DNA from 2 places in the Moellerella wisconsensis genome. Region 2 is predicted to be linked to the other one. Evidence: predicted binding sites of a transcription regulator. Region 2 holds the regulator's gene; the other holds the start of a gene.
The links. The regulator PurR, encoded in region 2, represses purine synthesis genes. The targets are predictions, from matches to a motif close to CANGCAAACGTTTGCNTG.
Positions count from the first base shown of each region.

Region 1: the regulator PurR is predicted to act here: its motif matches at 3,330-3,347, upstream of MNY66_RS00830 (NCS2 family permease).

Region 1 covers NZ_CP093242.1:189,123-201,027, reverse strand. Annotated here, with positions in the region: gene hemN (oxygen-independent coproporphyrinogen III oxidase) at 1-792, opposite strand, end outside; gene yihI (Der GTPase-activating protein YihI) at 1,059-1,556, opposite strand; gene MNY66_RS00830 (NCS2 family permease) at 1,916-3,250, opposite strand; gene MNY66_RS00825 (amino acid ABC transporter permease) at 3,529-4,281, opposite strand; gene MNY66_RS00820 (amino acid ABC transporter permease) at 4,282-5,034, opposite strand; gene MNY66_RS00815 (ABC transporter substrate-binding protein) at 5,122-5,961, opposite strand; gene eptB (kdo(2)-lipid A phosphoethanolamine 7''-transferase) at 6,153-7,856, opposite strand; gene phoU (phosphate signaling complex protein PhoU) at 8,065-8,829, opposite strand; gene pstB (phosphate ABC transporter ATP-binding protein PstB) at 8,844-9,617, opposite strand; gene pstA (phosphate ABC transporter permease PstA) at 9,739-10,635, opposite strand; gene pstC (phosphate ABC transporter permease PstC) at 10,622-11,578, opposite strand; gene pstS (phosphate ABC transporter substrate-binding protein PstS) at 11,705-11,905, opposite strand, start outside.
Region 2 covers NZ_CP093242.1:1,573,618-1,585,522, forward strand. Annotated here, with positions in the region: gene punC (purine nucleoside transporter PunC) at 1-318, opposite strand, end outside; gene punR (DNA-binding transcriptional activator PunR) at 628-1,530, shown strand; gene purR (HTH-type transcriptional repressor PurR) at 1,535-2,560, opposite strand; gene sodB (superoxide dismutase [Fe]) at 3,084-3,662, opposite strand; gene MNY66_RS07090 (Grx4 family monothiol glutaredoxin) at 4,278-4,625, shown strand; gene rnt (ribonuclease T) at 4,710-5,360, opposite strand; gene gloA (lactoylglutathione lyase) at 5,553-5,960, opposite strand; gene MNY66_RS07105 (DUF1289 domain-containing protein) at 6,127-6,366, shown strand; gene slyA (transcriptional regulator SlyA) at 6,840-7,271, shown strand; gene MNY66_RS07115 (outer membrane lipoprotein) at 8,006-8,473, opposite strand; gene anmK (anhydro-N-acetylmuramic acid kinase) at 8,773-9,894, shown strand; gene pdxH (pyridoxamine 5'-phosphate oxidase) at 9,913-10,566, shown strand; gene tyrS (tyrosine--tRNA ligase) at 10,754-11,905, shown strand, end outside.

The sequences.
Region 1 (11,905 bases), 1.4 Mb from region 2:
CTCTACTGAAGGGAGATCTTCATCTTTAATTTTGCGCTGCGCCGCAAATAAGTTTGGTAAATGAGCATAATTAAAAACACTCAGGCGATCAGGTGCAAGTTCAATTACACGCTGTAAAGTAAAGGCAAAACTTTCTGGTGTCTGTTTTGGTAAACCATAAATCAAGTCAATACTCGTTGAGTTAAAGCCGGTTTCACGAGCCCGTTGGATCAACGCAAAAATAAAATCTTCATCTTGCTCGCGGTTAACCAGCTGCTGAACTTGCTTATTAAAATCTTGTACGCCCATGCTAAGACGATTAAATCCTTCAGAACGCAAATGATCAATCACGTCGAGTTCAATTTCTCGCGGATCGACTTCAATCGACATTTCAACCTCATCAGCGAAATTAAAATGTGTTTTCAATAAATTCACTAAATGGCTAATTTGTGATTTATTGAGATATGTCGGTGTGCCACCGCCCCAGTGCATTTGGGTCACAGTTCTATTTTTTAATAAACTCGCACGTTGAATAATTTCTTGCTCTAAAACCTGTAAATATTGATCTGCTTTATGGGTCTGACGAGTAACTAATTTATTACATCCGCAGAAATAACACAGCTTATGGCAAAACGGAATGTGGACATATAAAGAAAGCGCCCGTTCAGGATAACGTTGAGTTGCAGCAATAAATGCCTGCTCATCATATTGTTGATTAAATTCTAAAGCGGTCGGATAAGAGGTATATCGCGGGCCGGAATAATTATATTTTTGAATAAGGGGCAGATCCCAAACGATACTTTGCTCTGACATATCTTTTCCTACTATTAAATTTAACCGGTCGTCGGCAAGGTGTGACAAAAGTTCTACACCCTACAACTGAAGAAGACAGACCTCATGATACCATAGGTGTTTTATTATACATGGCTGCTTTATTATACATATCAATGGGTGAGCGATAGGGAAGAGAGATCAATACCGCCTAAAATAAAAAATGCCCCGGCGAAAATATTTCAGCCAAGGCATTTTTAATCTGTCACGCGTGAGCAAATGGCTCAAAGATAATTAAAATAAGAAAATTAATTCCCTTTCAATAAACGCATAATATCGTCTGGTTTTTCTTCTTCGTCTTCTTCTTCGTCAGAGAATTCAATCCCTAGCTGTGTCATCAACTCATTGATACGATCAAGTTTAGTATCAATATATTGCTGATCTTCGCGATTCACACGCTCGCCCGCTTCTATGCGCTCTAATAATGCATCTAAGCGATCATCATTTTCCAGCATCGCCAGCTCAGCTTCTGGTGAAAGGACCACTTTAGGTGCTTCAACCGCTGGTTTCAGAGTGGATTTTTTCGCTGTTGGATCAATAATTAATGGCACCGGTTTTTTACTACCTAAACGTGGATCGAGTGCCTCTTTCTGTCCATTTTTACCGTTACTGTCTTTATCATGGTAACGACTGCCAGCACTGTGCCCACGATGTTTCTTCAGACGTTTACGCTCACGCCCTTCAGCGTTTAGCTCTGCACGGGTTTTACGGTTTTTTCCCGCTGTCTTTTTCTTAGATGAATACATAACCTGTATACCTTTGATCAAATCGGTTTTCTAGAGCGGAATCTAACAGAAAGTTTTCAACAGCGAAAGCAATCTTCTGTCTTTGATTAATTTCTCGTTAATCTCTACTCAAAATAATTCTAGGCGCAGCAAGGCGGCAAACAACGATATCGCGATATGCCTACTGGGATCAGGTGTTAAGTGACGGAGTATTCGGGTTCGCGAAGAAAAGCCGCAATATTTATCGTAAACCAACCTGCAACTTGAAGTATGCAGAGTATAAATATTTATGCGTTGAAATGATACAACTTGATAGTAAATGAGCCGCATTGACAGCCGGTTATTTTACCCGAGCTGTCAATGCCTGATGACACTAATGATTAAGCGTCAACTAAGACCATTTTTAATAGGAATAATATTGAAACTAGAATGACACAAGGGCCCAGTTCACGCCAGCGGCCAGTTCCAAGTTTCATCGCACAGTAAGCGATAAAACCTAGTGCGATACCTTCCGTAATTGAGAAGCTAAATGGCATCATCACCGCAGTGATGAATGCAGGTACGGATTCCGTTAAATCGTCCCATTTAACTCGTGTTAGGCTAGAGGTCATCAAAACACCGACATACACTAATGCCCCCGCAGTGGCATAAGCCGGCACCATACCCGCTAACGGTGAAATAAACATCGTCAATAAGAACAGAATTCCAATCACGATTGCGGTTAAGCCTGTACGCCCCCCTACAGAGACACCCGCTGTACTTTCGATATATGCTGTGACCGAAGATGTCCCGATCGCAGAGCCAGCAACCGAGCTTAAACTATCGACATACAGCGCTTCTTTCATTCTAGGGAAGGTGCCTTTTTCATTGGTCAGTCCGATTTTATCGGTTACACCAATTAATGTTCCTGAGGAGTCAAATAAATTAACTAGCATGAAAGAGAAAATAATCCCGGATAGGGCTAAATCCAAGGAGCCCATAATATCAACTTGCCCCACCACCGTTGTAATATTTGGTGGCATGGAGAAAATTCCATTATAGGTAACATCGCCTAATGCAAGGCCAATCAAGGTAGTCACAACGATAGAAATCAATACCGCGGCATGGATATTACGCGCGGCAAGGATTGCGATAATAAAAAAGCCGAGTGCACCTAGCCATACATTATGGTGTGTAAAGTTACCAATCGCGACTAAAGTATCTGGGTTCGGAACAATAATACCGGAGTTTTTCAGCCCCATCATGGCGATGAATAAACCAATACCGCTGGTAATACCCACTCGTAGACTTAAAGGAATATTGGCGATAATCCAATAACGAATGCGGAATAAGGTCAGAATAAATAGACCAACTGCGCCCCAAAAAACTGCGCCCATCGCCACTTGCCAAGAGTAACCCATCGCGCCGACAACGACAAAAGCAAAAAAGGCATTCAGCCCCATTGCAGGTGCAACCGCCACAGGTAAATTAGCAAAAATACCCATTAAGATACTGCCCAGGGCAGCTATCAGACACGTTGTCACAAAGACGGCTTTAATATCCATGCCAGCCATGGATAAAATTTGTGGGTTAACAAAAACGATATAAACCATCGTTAAGAAGGTGGTAAAACCGGCAACTAGTTCTGTTCTAACCGTGGTACCGTGTTCTTGTAGCTTGAAGAAACGCTGAAGCAGACACTGTTTTTTTGCAGTATCAAATTGTGAATTGCTCATGTGGTATTTGCCTAAAAAAAGTTTTTTTCGCCCTATCCTACAATAAACAATTGGAAAAAGTTAGCGTTAAAAACCAAAAAAAGGAAACGTTTGCGTAAGTACATGAACAAAAAAAGCTAACTTACTGATAATTGGTCCAGATTATAGATAAAAACAAAATAGACTGGAACAGTGATAATCATGGTCGATTACTCGCGACAAAAGCAAAGAATCGAATGGTAAATAATATCCATAATCAAATCCACTGAGGACATTTCCTGAGTGGATGATTCAAATAATTACGAAAGTGCCAGCAATTTTTGTCGACGCCAAAACAAGAAACACTGTCTTTTACGCTTCTGCCCTATACGTTCTTTGTGCGCTAAATGAGACGTCAATAAATAAGCCAGTATTTCTAGCGTCATACACATGACAAAATAAATAAATGCGACGAATAAAAACACCTCTAATGGATAGACCATTTCTCGATTATTAACTTGGGTCGCCAAAAATGAAAGTTCAGCAACACCAACCACATACGCCAATGAAGTATCTTTAATCAACGCTATCCACTGATTAATAAATGAGGGGATCATCATTCGTAACGCTTGAGGCAACACAATATGCCATAAAACCTGCCAACGATTAAACCCAAGAGACATACCTGCCTGCCATTGCCCTTGACCTATGGCCAGAATACCGGCTTTTACGGCATGAGCTAAATAGGCTGAGGTAATTAATGCCAGCGCACAAACCACAGTTGCAATCCCTGGAATTTCGCTACCCAAGATAACAGGCAATAGAAAATAAGCCCAAAATATCAACATAATAACCGGAATAGCGCGGAAAAAACCTAATATAGCAGCCAACAAATTCATCCAGAAGCCACGTAACATGGCCAATGCGACTCCCGCTAACGTTCCGAGAATAATCGATGCGGCTCCCGCTAATAGACTGATCACTAACGTCAGCGCCGCACCTTCTAAAGGGCCATCAGGGAACGTACCAAACAGGAGATAACGCCAGTTTTGTTCAATAATTGAAAAATCCATCTAAATCCCCTTATTTAGCATACGCTGCTGACGCCACTGGCCCCAGCCTTCCATACAGGCAATAATTACGATATACAGTACCGTTGCTAGCCCGAAAGCTGTAAATGTCTGCAAAGTTTGACTTTCCACTTGGCGCGATACATAAGACAATTCAGCCACACCTATCGCCATGGTTAATGACGAGTTTTTGACAATATTCATATATTGGCCGAGCAAAGGTGGCATGGCGATTTTTACCGCTTGAGGTAAAACCACATACCGCATCGCTTGCCAGCCACTCAAACCCAATGCGAAGGCCGCAAACTTTTGATCTCGGCGAACCCCGCGGATCCCCGCTCTTAGTTCTTCGGCAATAAAAGGCACGGAATACAGAGTTAATCCAATGAAACCGGCAAGAAATTCGTACGATGGCCATGCCAAAGTTATCGGTCCTAGCACTATCTCATGTGGCGTATTTAACCATTCCATCGCCGAGGAAGGTAGAATTTCACCGGAGGCAAAATACCAAAAAAAGAGCTGTATCAATAACGGTGTATTACGAAAAATTGAGGTATATATCGAAACGCCCCAACGTAAACTCGCGATTGAGCTATCCTTTGCCGCCGCAACTGCAAAACCCAGTAGCGTCGATGCCACAATAGTGCAAATAGAAATCCACAGAGTGATCAAAAAACCGTAACCAAACCACTCTAAATATTGCGGCGCCAAAAAATGTTGGGATAAAAATGAGCCATTAAAAAAATACTCAAACATAGTATGCGCCTTCTATAACAGCAAACCCCGCATCAAGAAATATGCGGGGCTTTATTAAGCCTAACCAGCAAGAAGTATCGTTAGCGATTAAGATTGCGGCTGTTGTTTATCTAACGGGGCAAATTTAAAATCACCACGCGGTTGAGCCGCTTTAGTTTCAGGACCAAACCAACGGGTATAAATAACTTCAGCTTGTCCGTTTTGTTCTAATTTCAATAAGGCGCTATTTACCGCTTCAATCAATTGGGTTTCACCTTTGAGCCCGGCTAATGCTTGATATTCACGCGTTAAGCTAAATGGTGAAATTTCATAATCAGCTTTAATTTTTTCCGGTAAATTTCCTAATAATCCAACTAATTTTGCATCATCCTGGGTAATTGCTTGTACATTACCGTTACGTAATGCAGCAAACGCTAACGGTGTATCGTCATAAGAAATGACTTTAGTATTTGGATAGCGCTCACGCAATGTTACTTCTTGCACTGTGCCTTTATCGGCACCAATACGCAGTGCAGCAATATCATCTGGCGTTTTTAGCACACCTTTGCGAGCAATGAATTTCTGCCCGGTGGCAAAATCAGGAATAGTGAAATCAACTTGTTTTGCTCGTTCATCGGTAATCGTGAAATTAGCACCAATTAAGTCAACTTTTCCCGAAGTTAGCAATGGAATACGATTAGCAGGATTCGTAGGGCGTAATTCTAATTTTACCCCCAGATCATCAGCAACAGCTTGAGCGATATCGATATCATAACCGGCTAATTTTTTAGTTTGAGGATCAATAAATCCAAATGGTGGATTGCTATCAAAAACAGAAATACGGATAACTCCTGCTTGTTTAATATCATCCAGTTTATCGGCTTTAGCGATACTAGTTACGAGAGCAAGCCCCGCCAGCAGCGTGGTTGTTAAAATTTTAGCATTCATTGGACACCCCTAACGGTAAGTTTAATCGAGCAACCATTGCAAGTTATCAATTATTATTTAGAACTTAAAAGACTATTAAGTAATATATTTATATTAAAATAGAATATATAAGCGATAAAAAATAGCCCACCTATGTGGGCTATTAGTCAATAAAGCAGAATAAAACTACAATTATCTTCAGTAATGGCAGATTATTTATCGGTACGCGTATCCGAAGATAGCCCACATAAATTATTACGATTATTCATTCCACCATCAGCAGAGGTATACCCTAAGCAGCCTAAAATAGAATCATAAATTTGATGATGATAAAAAGGCCGACCTTGTTGGCTATATTTCTTTAACTGCTCAAAACGTTGCTGATTATTTGGCGAAGCTAAATAGCTGTCCGACATCCAGACCACAAACGGCACCCGGAATTGTTCCTCTGGCGCAATTTCTCGCGGAGTCCCATGCAGTCCATGCCCTTCATTGATCGATTCGCCATGATCTGAGGTATAAAACACAATAGCTTTTTTATCTCTTAACTGATCAATTACGCCATCAATAAAATAATCGGTATACAGAATAGAGTTATCATAGGCATTAATTAATTGTTGTTTAGAACAATTATCATCAACATTTAAACACTCAGGCTGATATTGTTTAAATTCTTTTGGATAACGTTTTGAATACAGGTAATGAGAACCTTTAGTATGCAAAATAATTAAATGTTTACCCTGCGGCTTATTCTCGATTGATGAGTGAACCTCATCTATCAGCAACGTATCGTCGATAGGTTTGCCGTAAGTACTATGCTTCGCGGTAATCATTTCTCTAATCAAGTAATTATCAACATCTAATTTATTGTAAAACCACACTTCACCTTGCATGGCAAATAACTCGGAAGAGAAGCCTAATTTCTTCATTACGGAAAAAATATTATTCTCTTTCATCGTACGCTGCGGATTATCTTCCACCCCGCCTTCACGCACAAACATGCAACGTAAGGATAATTTAGTCGCGGTATCGCAAGAACGACCTTTAAACGCCACTAGATTTTTTTCTTTGGATAATAAAGGGTTAGTTTGTCTCGAATACCCTAATAACCCCATATGATCCCATCTTGCTGTTTCCCCAATAATAAATACGACATAAGCATCGTTGTTGTCAGCGTCTGGGGTATAAGTAAATTTCTGGCTAGGATCAAAAATTTCATTTTCATTAAATTTATCATCGTACTGAGTAATCGCGTATTGAACTAACGGAATAATCCAGTTCGTCGGTAAATAAGCGTAACTCAAGCTGCCGCTATAACTTGATAAATCGACATTCATTTGCGCTTCATGTTTTTTCTGTTGCTGATCCATGAGTTTTAAATATGAATATACGCTAACAGCAATCACCGCTAATAATAAAATACTTTTTAAGCAGGCTTTTCGATTATTTTTTAGCTGAGACAATAGAGTATTGTTATTCGGTGAGCACCAAATTAGTAACAGCGGGATAGCCGATAATCCAATCACCCAATAAATAAAACTATTACCCACAACTTCTTTTGATAAATCGATATCTGTGGTTAATACAGAAATAAGAATGCCATAACCGATAACCACATCGAAAAAGGTGATGTAATAACTGGCGCACACACTAGCAATAACTACGATAGAAGCACAAATTTTAAAGAAAATCGCACCGCCAAGAGATAACAATCTAAAAAAGAAAAAAGAAAAAGCCACATTGACAATCGCTTCGCCTGCCAATGTGAAATAACTAACCCCTGTACCGTGGGATATTTGAGTGTCAAAACGACCTTGATAAACATCTAAATTGAGGAGTATGCCTATGAAAATAGATAAGATAACGGCAAGGGTGGTTTGGTTTTTCGGGATATAACGTAACAAAAAACTGCGCATATTTTATATTCAGAATAAGTGATAGCAATGATGTATTACAGACATCTATAATTTTATTAGGTTCATTCTGTGATTTAATCTGGCGGAAGATAAAAATAGCAAAAAGAACTTTTTTTAACCAACAGTAAGGTTTTATACGCTCTTTTTCGATAAAGCCACTGCTAAGAAGGGGTAAATAGCCGAGGGAGAAACAGCCTCCCTCGCCAAGTTATTTTTTCTCAGGATATTGGTTATCGATACCTTGACTGGTAGATTTATCTACAGTTTTAGTCAGCATTTTCTCTACGGTATCGCCGCCCATATGACGGAAATCCTGACCTTTTGCATAATAGAAGATAAATTCGCAAATATTCTGGCAACGGTCGCCGATTCGTTCAATCGATCGAGCACAAAATAGCGCGGTTAATACACTCGGAATAGTACGCGGATCTTCCATCATATAAGTCATTAATTGACGAACAATTCCGTCATATTCTTGATCAACTTTTTCATCTTCACGATAAATTCGTACTGCTTCATCGACATCCATACGAGCAAAAGCATCAAGTACATCATGCAGCATCTGCACAGTATGACGACCGAGCGACTCTAAGCTCACCAGCAAAGATTGATGTTGATGCGAAAATTTTTCTAACGCCGTTTTACAAATTTTATCGGCAACATCACCAATTCGTTCTAATTCGGAAATAGTCTTGGAAATTGCCATAATTAGCCGCAGATCGCTGGCTGTTGGCTGGCGTTTGGCGATAATTTTAACGCAAGCCTCATCAATGGCGACTTCCATCATATTCACTTGGTGATCATTAGCGATAACTTCGCGTGCCAATGCTTCGTCTTGATTATGCATCGCCGTAATTGCTTTGGTCAGTTGTTCTTCGACCAATCCACCCATTGCCATCAGCTCAGTGTGAATATGTTCTAGCTCAGCGTTAAACTGACCAGAAATATGTTTATTATGATTCAAAGTGTCCATGCTATTGCTCCGTATCAACCATAACGGCCAGTAATATAATCTTCAGTCTGCTTCATCGCTGGCGTAGTAAACATGGTATCAGTTTCGTTAAACTCCACCAGCTCGCCTAAATACATGAAGGCGGTATAGTCCGAGCAGCGAGCCGCTTGCTGCATATTGTGCGTTACAATTACGACGGTATATTCAGATTTCAGTTCGCTAATAAGTTCTTCAATACGCCCAGTTGAGATAGGGTCAAGTGCTGAACAAGGTTCATCGAGCAATAAAACGTCAGGACGGATAGCAATTCCACGTGCGATACATAAGCGCTGTTGCTGGCCTCCCGATAAACTATAACCACTTTGGTGTAGTTTATCTTTGGTTTCGTTCCACAATGCCGCTTTGGTCAACGCCCACTGTACACGCTGATCCATATCGGCACGCGACAGTTTTTCAAATAAACGGACGCCAAACGCAATATTGTCATAGATTGACATCGGGAATGGCGTGGGTTTTTGGAATACCATACCGACTTTAGCGCGCAATAAGGCAATATCTTGTTTATCTGTCAGGATATTCTGCCCATCGAGTAAAATTTCACCTTCAGCGCGCTGCTCACCATATAATTCATACATTTTATTGAAGGTTCGTAGCAACGTTGATTTACCACACCCTGAAGGGCCGATAAATGCGGTAACTTTGTTCTTGGCAATATCCAGCGAAATATTTTTCAGCGCATGGAATTTTCCATAATAAAAATTCAAGTCACGTACCAAAATTTTACTTTCTGTATTCTCGTTGGCTGTCATTATCATTACTGCTCTCTCTCTAAATTCGTAATTTGGGCCCGGCAATTCGCACTATTCTCGGTAAGATTTATGATTTAATTAACCTTATATCTCAATAATATAAGTTGGCAGTTCTCACCGCTTAATACTTACTTTTAGCAAATAGCACACGCGCGATAATATTGATTAATAGAACACACAGGGTGATTAGCAGGACACCAGCCCAAGCCAATTGCTGCCATTCGGAGAATGGACTCATCGCAAATTTAAAGATAGTTACTGGCAGGTTAGCAATCGGCTCACTCATGTCAGTACTCCAGAACTGGTTCGACAGTGAAGTAAACAGTAGCGGAGCAGTTTCCCCGGCGATACGGGCAATCGCCAACAAAATCCCGGTAATAATCCCGGATACCGACGCTTTCAGCGTAATGGATAAAATCATTTTCCATTTTGGGGTTCCCAGCGCATATGCTGCTTCTCGTAGACTGTCAGGCACCAGTTTTAGCATGTTTTCTGTGGTACGAATAACGATTGGAATTTGCAGTAAGGCTAAGGCCATCACGCCAGCCCAGCCAGAGAAGTGCTGTACTTGTGCGACCACCAAAGTATAAACAAATAATCCCACCACAATCGATGGCGCAGACAACAAAATGTCATTGATAAAGCGCGTCACAGAAGCTAACCATGAACTACGGCCATATTCAGCGAGATAAATCCCAGCTAAAATACCCAGCGGAGTACCGCACACGGTAGACCAAAAAATCAATAACCCGCTACCCATAATGGCATTTGCTAAGCCACCGCCCTCAGTATTGGGTGGCGGTGTCATTTCAGTGAATAAATTCAATGACATGCCATCGATTCCTTTACTAACGGTAGAAAATAAAATCCATACTAACCAAAATAATCCAAACGCCATAGCTAACATTGAAATCACTAGCGCTAAGCGATTTTTTTGTCGACGCCATGCCTGACGGCGTGCACGTTCCTGATAATTAATCTGACTCGGTTGTGTCTGTGACATATCAGCGGCCCTCATTCTTAGCCAAACGCATCACCATCAATTTAGAGAGTGCGAGGACAATAAAGGTTATCACAAATAAAATTAGCCCTAATTCCATCAATGCAGAGGTATGTAAGCCGCTCTCTGCTTCAGCAAATTCATTGGCTAATGCCGAAGTGATACTGTTCCCCGGCATAAATAACGACACGCTATCTAGCTGATAAGTGTTTCCGATCACAAAGGTCACCGCCATCGTTTCGCCTAAGGCACGGCCTAAACCTAACATCACACCGCCAATCACTCCATTGCGGGTAAATGGCAACACGATATTCCAAATCACTTCCCACGTAGTGCAGCCAATCCCATACGCTGACTCTTTCATCATCACGGGGGTTTGTTCGAAAACATCACGCATAACTGAGGCGATATAAGGAATAATCATTATCGCAAGGATAACGCCAGCCGCCAGAATACCGATACCAAATGCAGGGCCTGAAAATAACTCGCCCACAATAGGAATACTCGACATAATCTCGCCTACGGGCTCTTGAAAATACTCCGCAAATAATGGCGCAAAAACAAATAACCCCCACATACCGTAAACAATACTGGGGATAGCCGCGAGCAGCTCAATCGCTATACCTAATGGTCTTTTAAGCCAATTAGGGGCCAACTCAGTCAAAAAAAAGGCGATCCCAAAACTGACAGGAACCGCAATAATTAACGCAATAATCGAAGTGACGATGGTGCCATAAATCGGGACTAATGCGCCAAATTGTTCCGCCGGAGCATCCCACTCTTTAGTCCATAAAAAAGCTAAACCAAACTTTTGAATACTGGGCCATGAAGCAATAATTAGCGAAATAATGATGCCGCCTAGCATCAATAAAGTGATCAGCGCAGCCAGCCGGACTAGCGCATGGAAAATCACATCACCTCTTTTACTTGGGGCTTTTAATGCCGGAGTTTTTTCGGCCATTGATTCGTTCTCATTTAAGTGGCTCTGTGCATCAACTAACAAAGAGCCCAACAACTTTACAGGAGGATAATCTTCATCCTAAACATTCGCCTCCCATCTTCCAACCCTAACAACAGTTAATTATGCTCAGAATAACGGATTACCTTGGCTATCTTTGATATTGCTGTTCCACGCTGCACGAACCGCTGTAATTACTTCGGGGGGCAAGGTCGCATAATCTAATGCTTCGGCTTGTTTTCCGCCTTTTTCGTAAGCCCAATTAAAGAACTCAAGAACGGCTTTGCCTTTCTCCGCATTATCTTGTTTAGTCGGGACTAAAATGAAGGT
Region 2 (11,905 bases):
GCGTAAGACTAATAATTGTGTGGCATCAGTTACCCAGATCATACCGAGGCAACTTAAGGTGAATAACGATAACCCGATGATTAAAACTGGTTTACGACCTAATTTATCTGACAGTGGTCCCCATAGCAGTTGGGCAAATGCAAAACCGGCTAAAAAAATACTTAGTGATGCACTAATTGCACCTTCAGAGGTATTTAATGAGATCTGCATCGCACCAAAGGCGGGCAAATACATATCAATAGCCAGGTAGCCAAGCATACTTAGCCCAGCGAGATAAAATAGAAATCCGGAAGAATTTTTTACAGCGTTCTGTGTCATTTTATTAATCTTTTAGATGAAAAATTGAATGATATCCATGAGCTATCGAGAGGCTGATGCTGAATTTATTTTACTGACAGCTCAACCTTATTATGACTCACTATCAGCAATCGACTAATTAAAATATTTATTACTTAGTCTTTATTATTGCTTAAATTTGAATACCGAGCAGGTGTTGAATCGAGGTTTATTGCCACTCAAATTATTTGGAATATAAATTTAATCGATGCTTCATTGTATCGCCTGTCATTTTTCAAAGTAAAACGGTAATATTTGCACAATGCTGTTAAATTTTTTGAAGGGAAGGTTATGTGGTCAGCGTATTCATTGGAAGTTATTGATGCTGTTGCTAGAACCGGTAGCTTTAGCGCAGCAGCAGTTGAGCTACATCGAGTTCCTTCTGCGATTAGCTATACAGTTAAACAATTGGAAGAATGGCTGGCAATACCGCTGTTTGAACGGCGACACCGTGATGTTGAACTCACTGAAGCAGGGCGGGTATTTATTAAAGAAGCGCGCGCTGTCATCAAAAAAATGGATGATACTCGTCACCATTGTCAGCAAATTGCCAACGGTTGGCGTGGACAGCTAAGTATTGCGGTTGATGGGATAGTCAAACCTCAGCGAACGGAACAACTTATTTTAGATTTTTATCAACATTTTCCCGATGTAGAGCTGTATATTTACCCTGAAGTTTTTAATGGCGTTTGGGATGCTTTAGCCGACGGTCGGGCAGATGTTGCCATTGGCGCAACTCGAGCTTCGCCAATTGGAGAACGCTACAGTTTCAAAGATATGGGATTTATGCCGTGGCGCTGTGTGGTTAATCATCGACACCCGTTAGCAAGTGAGGCAGGTCCATTGACCGATGATCAATTGCGACCTTTTCCCAGTTTATGTTTAGAGGATACCTCAAGAAATTTACCTAAAAGAGAAACTTGGGCGTTGAATAATCAGCAGCGAATGATAGTACCGAGTTGGGAAAATGGATTAGCGTGTTTAAAAGCGGGATTGTGCATGGGAGTAATCCCCGAACATCGGGCTTTGCCGTTATGTGAACAAGGGATTTTAGTTGATTTACAACTTTCCCAGCCATTTCCTGAAAGTCCGTGTTGCTTAACGTGGGTCGAGAACCATGCGTCTCCGGCATTAAGTTGGCTGCTCGATTATTTGGGCGACAGCGAAACACTTAATGCCGAATGGTTGCGATAAAAGATTATCGGCGGTAATCGATAAAAGGACCGTCCGCTACTGAGCGGCGTTCAACTAAGCGTGGATGCACTTCAATAGTTTGTGCATCTTCACGTTTATTGACAATCCGATCCAATAGCATAGAAAATGCCATCTGACCTAAACGTTCTTTTGGCTGATGGATTGTGGTCAGTGCCGGAGTAAAATAGCGCGCATTGCGTACATTATCATAACCGATAATTGAAATATCTTGTGGAACGCGCAAGCCCATTTCATCGGCGGCACAAATTGCACCCATCGCCATAATATCCCCACCACAGAATACAGCGGTAGGTTTGTGTTTATGACTTAGAATTTCGCTCATGGCGGAATAACCTGATTCGGGCTCAAAATTGCCTTGGACTATCCACTCATCACGTAAGGTGATTTTAGCTTCTTCCATCGCCTTTTTAAAACCATTTAAGCGTCCAATTCCTGTATTGCGTTCTAATGGACCGGGGATAATCCCTAAATCACGATGACCGCGATCAATAAGATAACGCCCCGCAAGGTAACCGCCATGAAACGCATTATCAATAATGGTGTCAGTAAAATCACCTCGAGCTTCCCCCCAATCCATGACAACCATGGGGATATTTCGATATTCTTCTAACATAGTAATCAAATGGTCAGGATATTCTGAACACATGACTAATAAGCCATCAACACGTTTTTGCGCTAACATTTGTAAATAGGCTTTTTGTTTGCCTAAATTATTATGCGAATTACATAAAATTAGCGTGTATCCTTTGTCGTAACAGCTATTTTCAACTGATTCAATAACTTCAGCAAAATATGGAGCCTCACTCGAGGTTGCCAGTAATCCAATCGACTTGGTGTGATTAACTTTCAAGCTTCTCGCAACTGCACTAGGTGAATAGTTCAGTTCTTTAATTGCCGTCCAAACGGCAATCTTAGTATTTTCGGCGACGAAACGCGTTTTATTAATAACATGGGATACGGTTGTGGTAGAGACGCCTGCGCGTTTTGCCACATCTTTAATCGTTGCCATGATGTAAAAAGACTCCTGACCAATAAGTGGTCTTATAATATAATTTTATTAAAAGTTGTCAGTATATTGAGGCATAAGAGGTTGTCTGACAATAATTTAGCGATTTGTCATGAATTTTGTCTGATCTAGCGCAAAAACGAAAGTAATAATTGATGTTATAACATGTGATATATTGCGTGGTTTTAAATTTTTACTGTGAGATACTAATTAGTAGCTAGTCAATTTTAGTTATTTGATGGGGATTTCTAAGCATCAGCTAGCATAATTAGATATCATAGCATTAGAATATAACGTTATTGGAATATCAATAGGAGCAAATATCATGGATACAGATCTTAAATTCGGACTCTGCACCGCATTAGGCGCATTAGTGATGATTATTTTATTTGTGGTACATATTTTTTGATTGGTCTGTGTGCGAAAACCAACCACTGAAATTATTAGATTAAGGGCGAGACATTTATCCCGCCCTTAATCTATCAGTAAGAGCCAAAAGAGATCTCTGCTCTTACTTTATTAATCACTAAGCCAGATTTTCTGCAACAAAATTCCAGTTAACCAATGCCCAGAAGTTGTCCATATATTGAGGACGAGCATTACGGTAATCGATGTAATACGCATGTTCCCAAACATCAACGGTCAGAAGAGGTTTATCTTCACCAGAGATTGGGGTGGCTGCATTTGAAGTATTGACGATAGCCAAGCTGCCATCAGCTTTTTTTACTAACCAAGTCCAACCAGCACCAAAGTTTTTAATCGCAGAATCAGTGAATTGCTGTTTGAATTCAGCAAAAGAACCAAATGCTTGGTTGATAGCTTCTGCAACTTTACCTGTGGGTTCGCCACCTGCATTTGGTGCTAAGCAGTGCCAGTAAAATGTGTGATTCCATACTTGAGCCGCGTTATTGAATAGGCCACCTTCAGAAGATTTGATAATCTGCTCTAAAGATTTACCTTCAAATTCAGTGCCTTTGATCAGGTTATTCAGGTTTACCACATACGTATTGTGGTGTTTACCATAGTGATATTCTAGGGTCTCAGCAGAGATATGTGGTTCGAGCGCATTTTTTGCGTAAGGTAGAGCGGGTAATTCAAATGACATTGCATACTCCTTGTTAAACTATTGTATTTTATAGTTTGCTACTTCGGGTTTTGCTCGATAATTGAGCCAAAAGGGTGGTTCTATTTCTAAGGACAGCATCGTTAAGGTCAACTGCCTCTATTTTACTTATCATATTAACAACATTAGATAAAAATCACAGTGTCTTATAATATAAAATATTTATATATTATTTATTAGTCCACTTTAATTCATCTTGAGATTAGTTATCTGGCGGGTTAAAAATAGACACAATGCAGGGATAATGATCCCTTTTTTAAACCGGTAATGTTATAGTAATGTATTATTGTAAACAAAATGCATATTCTAGGTAGTGTGTTTGATTACATGGAGTAGGCGGCCTGCATTGAAACGGCGCAGCCCAAAATGTGTGTTTTGCTATTATAAGTATACAGATTAGGTATACAGATACTGGATCTGATGTGGTCGGTTTGGTATCGGTATAGACAAAGACACATACAATGTTCAGGTATTGAACTTTTTAATTCAGCTGCAATTGTTTGATCCATCATTGTTTGATCTACAATTGTTTAATATTGTTTATTACAGCAATATTGGGCTGACAGACCAGCACATATTAGTTTTAAGGAAGTAAGAATGACAACTATTGAAAAAATTGAGCGCCAAATCAAAGAAAACCCGATTCTATTATATATGAAAGGCTCTCCAAAACTTCCAAACTGTGGTTTTTCCGCGCAGGCTGTACAAGCACTATCTGCATGTGGCGAGCGTTTCGCTTATGTGGATATTTTACAGAATCCAGATATTCGTGCCGAGTTACCTAAATATGCTAACTGGCCTACATTTCCTCAATTATGGGTCGATGGTGAATTAGTCGGCGGATGTGACATTATTATGGAAATGTATCAGCGCGGCGAATTGCCTAAGTTGATCAAAGAAACTGCGGATAAATACCGTTCAGCTGATGAAACAAAAGCTGAGTAATTATTAAGTTATTCGTTAACATAAAAAAACCGCAGGAGAATATTATGTTCTCTGCGGTTTTTTTATGGATTATTTAATCGCTGATTATTCAGTAATAGCTAACGGCCAGCCACCTAATTTTTTCCATTTATTAACTATTTCACAAAACAGTAGGGCAGTGCGATCAGTATCATAAAGCGCACCATGAGCTTGTTTAGCGTCAAAGGGAATGCCCGCAGTCAAGCAGGCCTTGGCTAAAATAGTTTGACCAAATACCAAGCCACTTAATGCGGCGGTATCGAAGGTTGCGAAAGGATGAAATGGGTTACGTTTTAACCCCGCGCGTTCTGCGGCATTAATAACAAAACTGTGATCGAACGTCGCATTATGAGCAACAATAATTGCCCGGTGGCAATTAGCGCTTTTCATCCCCTTCCGAACCATTTTAAAAATAGCATGCAGTGCTTCATATTCACTGACTGCGCCGCGTAATGGATTGTTGGGGTCGATACCCGTAAAGGCCAATGCAGCAGGCTCAAGGATAGCACCTTCGAAGGGATTAACATGAAAATGTAAGGTCTCGTCTGTTTTCAGCCAGCCATCATGATCCATTTTTAAGGTAATTGCTGCTATTTCGAGTAATGCATCTGTTTTGGCATTAAACCCGCCCGTTTCCACATCAATGACCACAGGATAATATCCTCTGAATCTATTAACCAGAGCGTTTAAATTATTTTTATCAGACTTTTCAGACATTAGAATTTCATTTACAGTTTTTGAGGTTAATTCATATTATGCCAAAATCAGCATAATTTTGCAGGGATGAATATTGAAGAACCCTCAGAAAAATCACAGTATAGCGATTTTTCCAAGAGTTAAGCACTCTTAGCGGATGGAGTAGTTAGGCTCCGAGCTTAGAACGCGTGCCCATAAAATCTAGGCGTAATATTAGTTACCGAGGCCGTGACTAGCACTTTTATTTTCGATGAGCTCAATCTTATAGCCATCGGGATCTTCAACAAAAGCAATAATGGTTGACCCCCCTTTTACGGGACCTGCTTCACGGGTTACCGTGCCGCCTGCTTTTTTGATATCAGCGCACGTTTGGGCAACATCATCAACACCAAGAGCGATATGGCCATAAGCATTTCCCATGTCATAGCTGTCAACACCCCAATTGTAGGTTAACTCAATTACAGCACCTTCGCTTTCATCGCTGTAGCCTACAAACGCTAGAGAATATTTATATTCGGTATTTTCGCTAGTACGCAAAAGACGCATCCCTAATACTTTCGTATAGAAATCAATCGAACGTTGCATATCACCAACGCGTAGCATGGTATGAAGTAAGCGCATAATAACCCTCTCTTATGTTGACTATTTGAATCAAAAATCGATTTAGCTCCTAATATAACGCGTATACACATGATAATACAATTGATCTGCCTGATATTTTAAAGGTATAAGTGAGTGAGGTGTAATTAATAACATTATAAGTGCTATTTTATTTTAGGGGATGACAATGGCTGAGCAACTTGAATTTTTTGAGCTTCAAAGTCCTTGCCGGGGTATTTGTCAAACTAATGATCACGGTTATTGTCGAGGCTGTTATCGTACCCGAGATGAGCGATTTAATTGGATTAATTATTCAGATAGTCAAAAAAGAACCTTATTACGTCTTTGTCATCAGCGATTTATACGCTTTACACGTCAACAAACAGTAGAACAAAATAATGATACACAGCAACAAAATTTATTTTAATAAATAGCATATTAATTATATTTAATTAGAGCAATAATTGGCTCTATTTGTAATTTATTCAAAATAAGTATAATAAAGTGAAGTTCACAAAATCAGATAAATGCTTTTAAGACTAACTATACCACTTTGTTTTTAAATGTGTTTTATTTGATGTTATTCACTTTATGTAAATTAAACATAATATTAATGTAAAAATAAATAGATTAGAATTTAGAGTAAGGATATTCTTATTGCACTGTCTATCTGCGTGACTATTACCTATAGATAAAAAAAATGGATTTGATTAAATAATATTAATTGAAATCAGATTATTGGTGTTAGGTCGCAAAGTATCAGTGTGATAGTTATTATAACGAGGTATTTTTATATTTTTTGTTCGTAAATATAACGATAAATGTTTATATATTCTGTGAAATAATTTTTTGTTAATGTAATTTTTAACGGCTGAGATATTCTATTTTAAGGAGGGAAAATTGGAATCGAAAATAGGAACGGATCTAGCTCGTTTGGTACGTGTATGGAGGGCTCTGATAGACTATCGATTAAAACCGTTGAAACTGACACAGACTCATTGGGTGACATTGCATAATATTAGTCAATTACCGCCCGATCAATCTCAAATTCAGTTGGCTAAAGCGATAGGAATCGAACAACCTTCATTGGTGAGAACGCTTGATCAACTCGAGGAAAAGAAACTTATCACCCGTCATACCTGTGCGAATGATAGACGAGCTAAAAGAATAAAACTAACTGATGAATCAATACCATTTATAAAACAAGTCGATGATGTGATTAGTTCTACTCGGGATGAAATTTTGGGAGGGATCACAGAAGCAGAATTATTCACGCTATCATCATTAATATTAAAATTGGAGAAGAATATTCTTCATTTACAAAGTAGATAGGTTTTATTTTTTTAAATAATAATACGCACATTAAATTATTCATTTATTATATTTAATGTATATTATTAACGGCATAAAAAATTATAAACAATCATGGTGTATGCATAATGTATGATTATGGGAACTATCATACGATGATTTATTATGTATGCGCTTTGATTGTTGGTGATTGATGAAGGAAGACAGGGCGTCACTCTATATTGACACGAATAAAATAGTTTCCTCCAGTACCAAATTTCAATCATATAATTAAATAACCTCTAAATCAGTGAATAATTATCTAAACAATAAAAATAAGATTTCTTTTAGTTCATTGAGTGATGATATGTAAAATAAGAAACCACAATGCATAACAATGATTAATACCATACTGAAAATATATTCAAATCATACTAAATCCCTATTAAAAACATGCTCAAGATCACATCTAAACTAGCTTAGTGATAAATAGCTTTAAAAAATTATTAATTAATGAGCTTAATATTGCATATGGAATAATTATATTCTAATAATTAAACGTTATTCAGTATGGCGGAGGATAATTAAACCAATCAGAAATGAAATGCAAAGAATTTAAAAAATATTAAATATTAATTGAACCGCTCTAAAAAGGGTTATGGCTTAGAATCGTGAGGTTTAGTCTAGTAAAATGCTAATAAGACGTAATTAAATAAATTACAATTTAGAATATAAACTCACCTGCAGTAGATGCAGGTGAGTGATAGCAGGGAGGTTTAGCGAGGAGAAACAGTCACTGAACCGCCGCTGTTAGCGATTAATACGCGTTGGCCAACAGTAAAGGTGCTTGGATCTTCTTTTTGCACCACAACGATATTTTTACCGCTGTCTAGACGAATTTCCAACTGTACGCCTTTAGTTTTATTGACCGCACCTTCGATATTTTGACCAGCGACCCCTCCGGCTATTGCTCCCGCCGCAGTTGCCAATGTATTCCCTGTGCCACCGCCGATAGTATTGCCTAGCAGGCCACCGAGTACAGCGCCTCCGATAGCTCCTAAGATATTTTCATCACCACCAGCTTGAATATTTACCGGGCGGACATTAAGTACGGTACCATAAGTGACAGTTTGTACTTGTTTGGCTTGGCCAGCAGAGTATGTATCACCTGAAAGTGTGCTGGTATTCACACAACCTGCGAGCGATGTCACAGCAACCACACCAATGAGAACTTGCTTAAGCATAAAAACTCCTATTAGACTTTACTGATTAGGTTATCGCAGCGCGTAAATAATCATATTCAGTATGGCCTTATCATGCGCTATTAGAGAAATAAGTGATTTCTAAAATATTGATTGTGATCTAAATATCGCCTAAACACTAGGGAAAATTTCTCAAAAATAGTAAATATTAATTTCTCACTCTTTTTATGAATTGCTCCTCGGTGTAGAGTGATGATTATTAGTTTCAATAAATGACTATTTATATGAAAATAAAGCGCTTTATGGTGGTAACCACATTTATTATTTAAAGGACAAACAAAATGTTGCAATCGGGTCGTTATATCGGCGTTATGTCAGGTACAAGTCTTGATGGTGTTGATGTGGTTATGGCCGCTATTAGCGACAATATGGTTGCTCAGCAAGCCAGCTTATCTTTTCCGTTCCCAATAGCACTGAAACAACGCATTTTAAATATTTGCCAAGGACAGCAGACGACATTGTCTGAAATAGGAAAAATTGACTATCAATTAGGTACATTGTATGCAGAAGCCATTAATACACTACTGCAATCAACGGCTTTAACTGCAGATCAAATACTGGCGGTGGGTTGTCATGGGCAAACAGTTTGGCATGAGCCTGAGGGCGACTTTCCTTTCACTTTGCAGCTGGGCGATAATAATCGGGTGGCTGCATTAACGGGGATCACCACGGTAGGGGACTTTCGTCGCCGTGATATGGCTTACGGTGGTCAAGGCGCACCATTGGTACCTGCGTTTCATTTAGCGGTGCTAGGTGAGCCACATGAAAGGCGCATCGTATTGAATATTGGGGGAATTGCTAATATTACGGCATTGCTGCCAGGTTCTGCGGTGAAAGGCTATGATACCGGACCCGGTAATATGTTAATGGATACTTGGATTTGGCGGCATCAGCAACGTCCATATGACGAAGCTGGCCAGTGGGCGCAGCAAGGGCAAGTATCTCAATCTTTATTGATAAAGATGCTCAACGATCCTTATTTTGCACGCTCGGCACCAAAAAGTACCGGCAGGGAATATTTCAATATACAGTGGTTAGAATCACAATTAATTGACTACTCTGATTTATCACCGGTTGATGTACAGGCAACATTACTCGAACTAACCGCAATGTCGGTGGCGCAACAAGTTCTATTATCAGGCGGTTGTGAGCGCTTAATTGTCTGTGGTGGTGGGGCTAAAAATAGTTATTTGATGCAGCGTTTGGCTATTTTATTACCGGGGACAGAAGTCACGAATAGTGATAAATTTGGTTTAAGCGGTGATGATTTAGAGGCGCTAGCATTTGCTTGGTTAGCCGCGAGAACTCTGTCAGGATTGCCCGGTAATTTGGCTTCTGTCACCGGGGCATCCCAAGAAACGGTCTTAGGCGCCATTTATCCGGTGAATACGATAACTGATTAGCGAGAGGATATACAATAAATGAGTGGCGAACATCAAGTCGATCTTACTGCTATGCGCAGAGAATACATTAAAGGTGGATTGCGCCGTAATGACTTAACTTCTGAGCCATTAGCGTTGTTTGAACATTGGTTAAAACAGGCCTGTGAGGCACAATTGAGTGATCCGACCGCGATGTGCGTTGCTACTGTCGATGAAACCGGTCAGCCTTATCAACGGATTGTATTACTTAAGCATTTTGATCAACATGGGCTGGTTTTTTATACCAATCTTGGCAGTCGCAAAGCACAACAACTAAAACATAATAATAAAGTCAGCTTGCATTTTCCGTGGTATCCGTTAGAGCGACAGGTCTGTTTTCTTGGCGTTGCTGAAAAACTATCGCCCTTAGAAGTGCTTAAATATTTCCATAGCCGACCTAAAGATAGCCAGATAGCTGCATGGGCGTCACATCAATCATCGCGTATATCCACTCGAGGTATTTTAGAAGGTAAATTCTTAGAATTAAAACAAAAATTTAAAAATGGTGAAGTGCCTTTACCCAGTTTTTGGGGGGGATTTAGAGTGAAATTTCACAGTGTCGAATTTTGGCAAGGAGGCGCAAATCGCTTGCATGACCGTTTCTTGTATCAAAAAGAGGGATTAGGCTGGAATATTGAACGCTTAGCACCTTAATATACTGGATGACAACTGATGATAGAAGCTGATTAGCTTGCCTGCAACTTGATGTATAATAGGTATAAATAAATGATTTTTTAGCTGGCACTTAATTGTTACGGGCTTTATGCTATAGGTTCGTTTCTGGAAACTAAAAAGTTTACTTAATAACATAATAGACAAAATACAACTGATGGAGTCATTGATGTCTAGCAATAACCTGATTAAACAATTGCAAGAGCGGGGCCTAGTTGCCCAGGTAACGGATGAGGACGCGTTAGCAGAGAGACTGGCGCAAGGCCCTATCTCTCTCTATTGTGGTTTTGATCCTACCGCCGACAGCCTGCATTTGGGACATCTGGTTCCCTTGCTGTGTTTAAAACGATTCCAACTAGCCGGGCATAAGCCTGTGGCGTTGGTCGGTGGCGCAACGGGTCTAATTGGTGATCCGAGTTTTAAAGCGACTGAACGTAAATTAAATACTGCAGATACAGTACAAGAGTGGGTAGCAAAAATCCGTAATCAGGTTTCGCCTTTCTTGGATTTTGATTGTGGTGAAAATAGCGCAGCAATTGCCAATAACTATGATTGGTTTGGCAAAATGGATGTGCTGACTTTCCTGCGTGATATCGGCAAACACTTCTCTGTAAACCAGATGATCAACAAAGAAGCGGTCAAACAACGCCTTAACCGTGATGATGTGGGTATTTCTTTTACTGAGTTCGCTTATAACCTGCTTCAGGGCTATGATTTTGCGAATTTAAATAAAGAGCATAGCGTAGAACTGCAAATTGGCGGCTCTGATCAATGGGGTAACATTACTTCAGGGATTGATTTAACTCGTCGTCTTAATCAAAAACAAGTTTTTGGTATGACGGTGCCGTTAATTACTAAGGCTGATGGTACCAAGTTTGGTAAGACAGAAGGCGGCGCGGTGTGGTTAGATCCGAAGAAAACCAGCCCGTATAAATTCTATCAATTCTGGATTAATACGGCGGATGCAGACGTCTATCGCTTCTTGAAATTCTTTACTTTCATGCCGCTGGAAGATATTGCCGCATTAGAAGAAGAAGATAAAAATAGCGGGAAAGCACCTCGTGCACAATACGTATTAGCGGATATGGTCACTGAATTAGTTCACGGTGCTCAAGGTCTGGCGGCAGCAAAACGCATTACTGCCAGCTTATTCTCTGGTGCAGTCTCTGAAATGACCGAAGCTGATTTCGAGCAGTTAGCTCAAGACGGCATGCCAACTATTGATATGGAAACTGGCGCTGATTTACAGCAAGCATTAGTTGATTCTGAATTGGTGCCATCACGCGGTCAAGCACGCACCGCGATCAGCTCAAATGCTGTG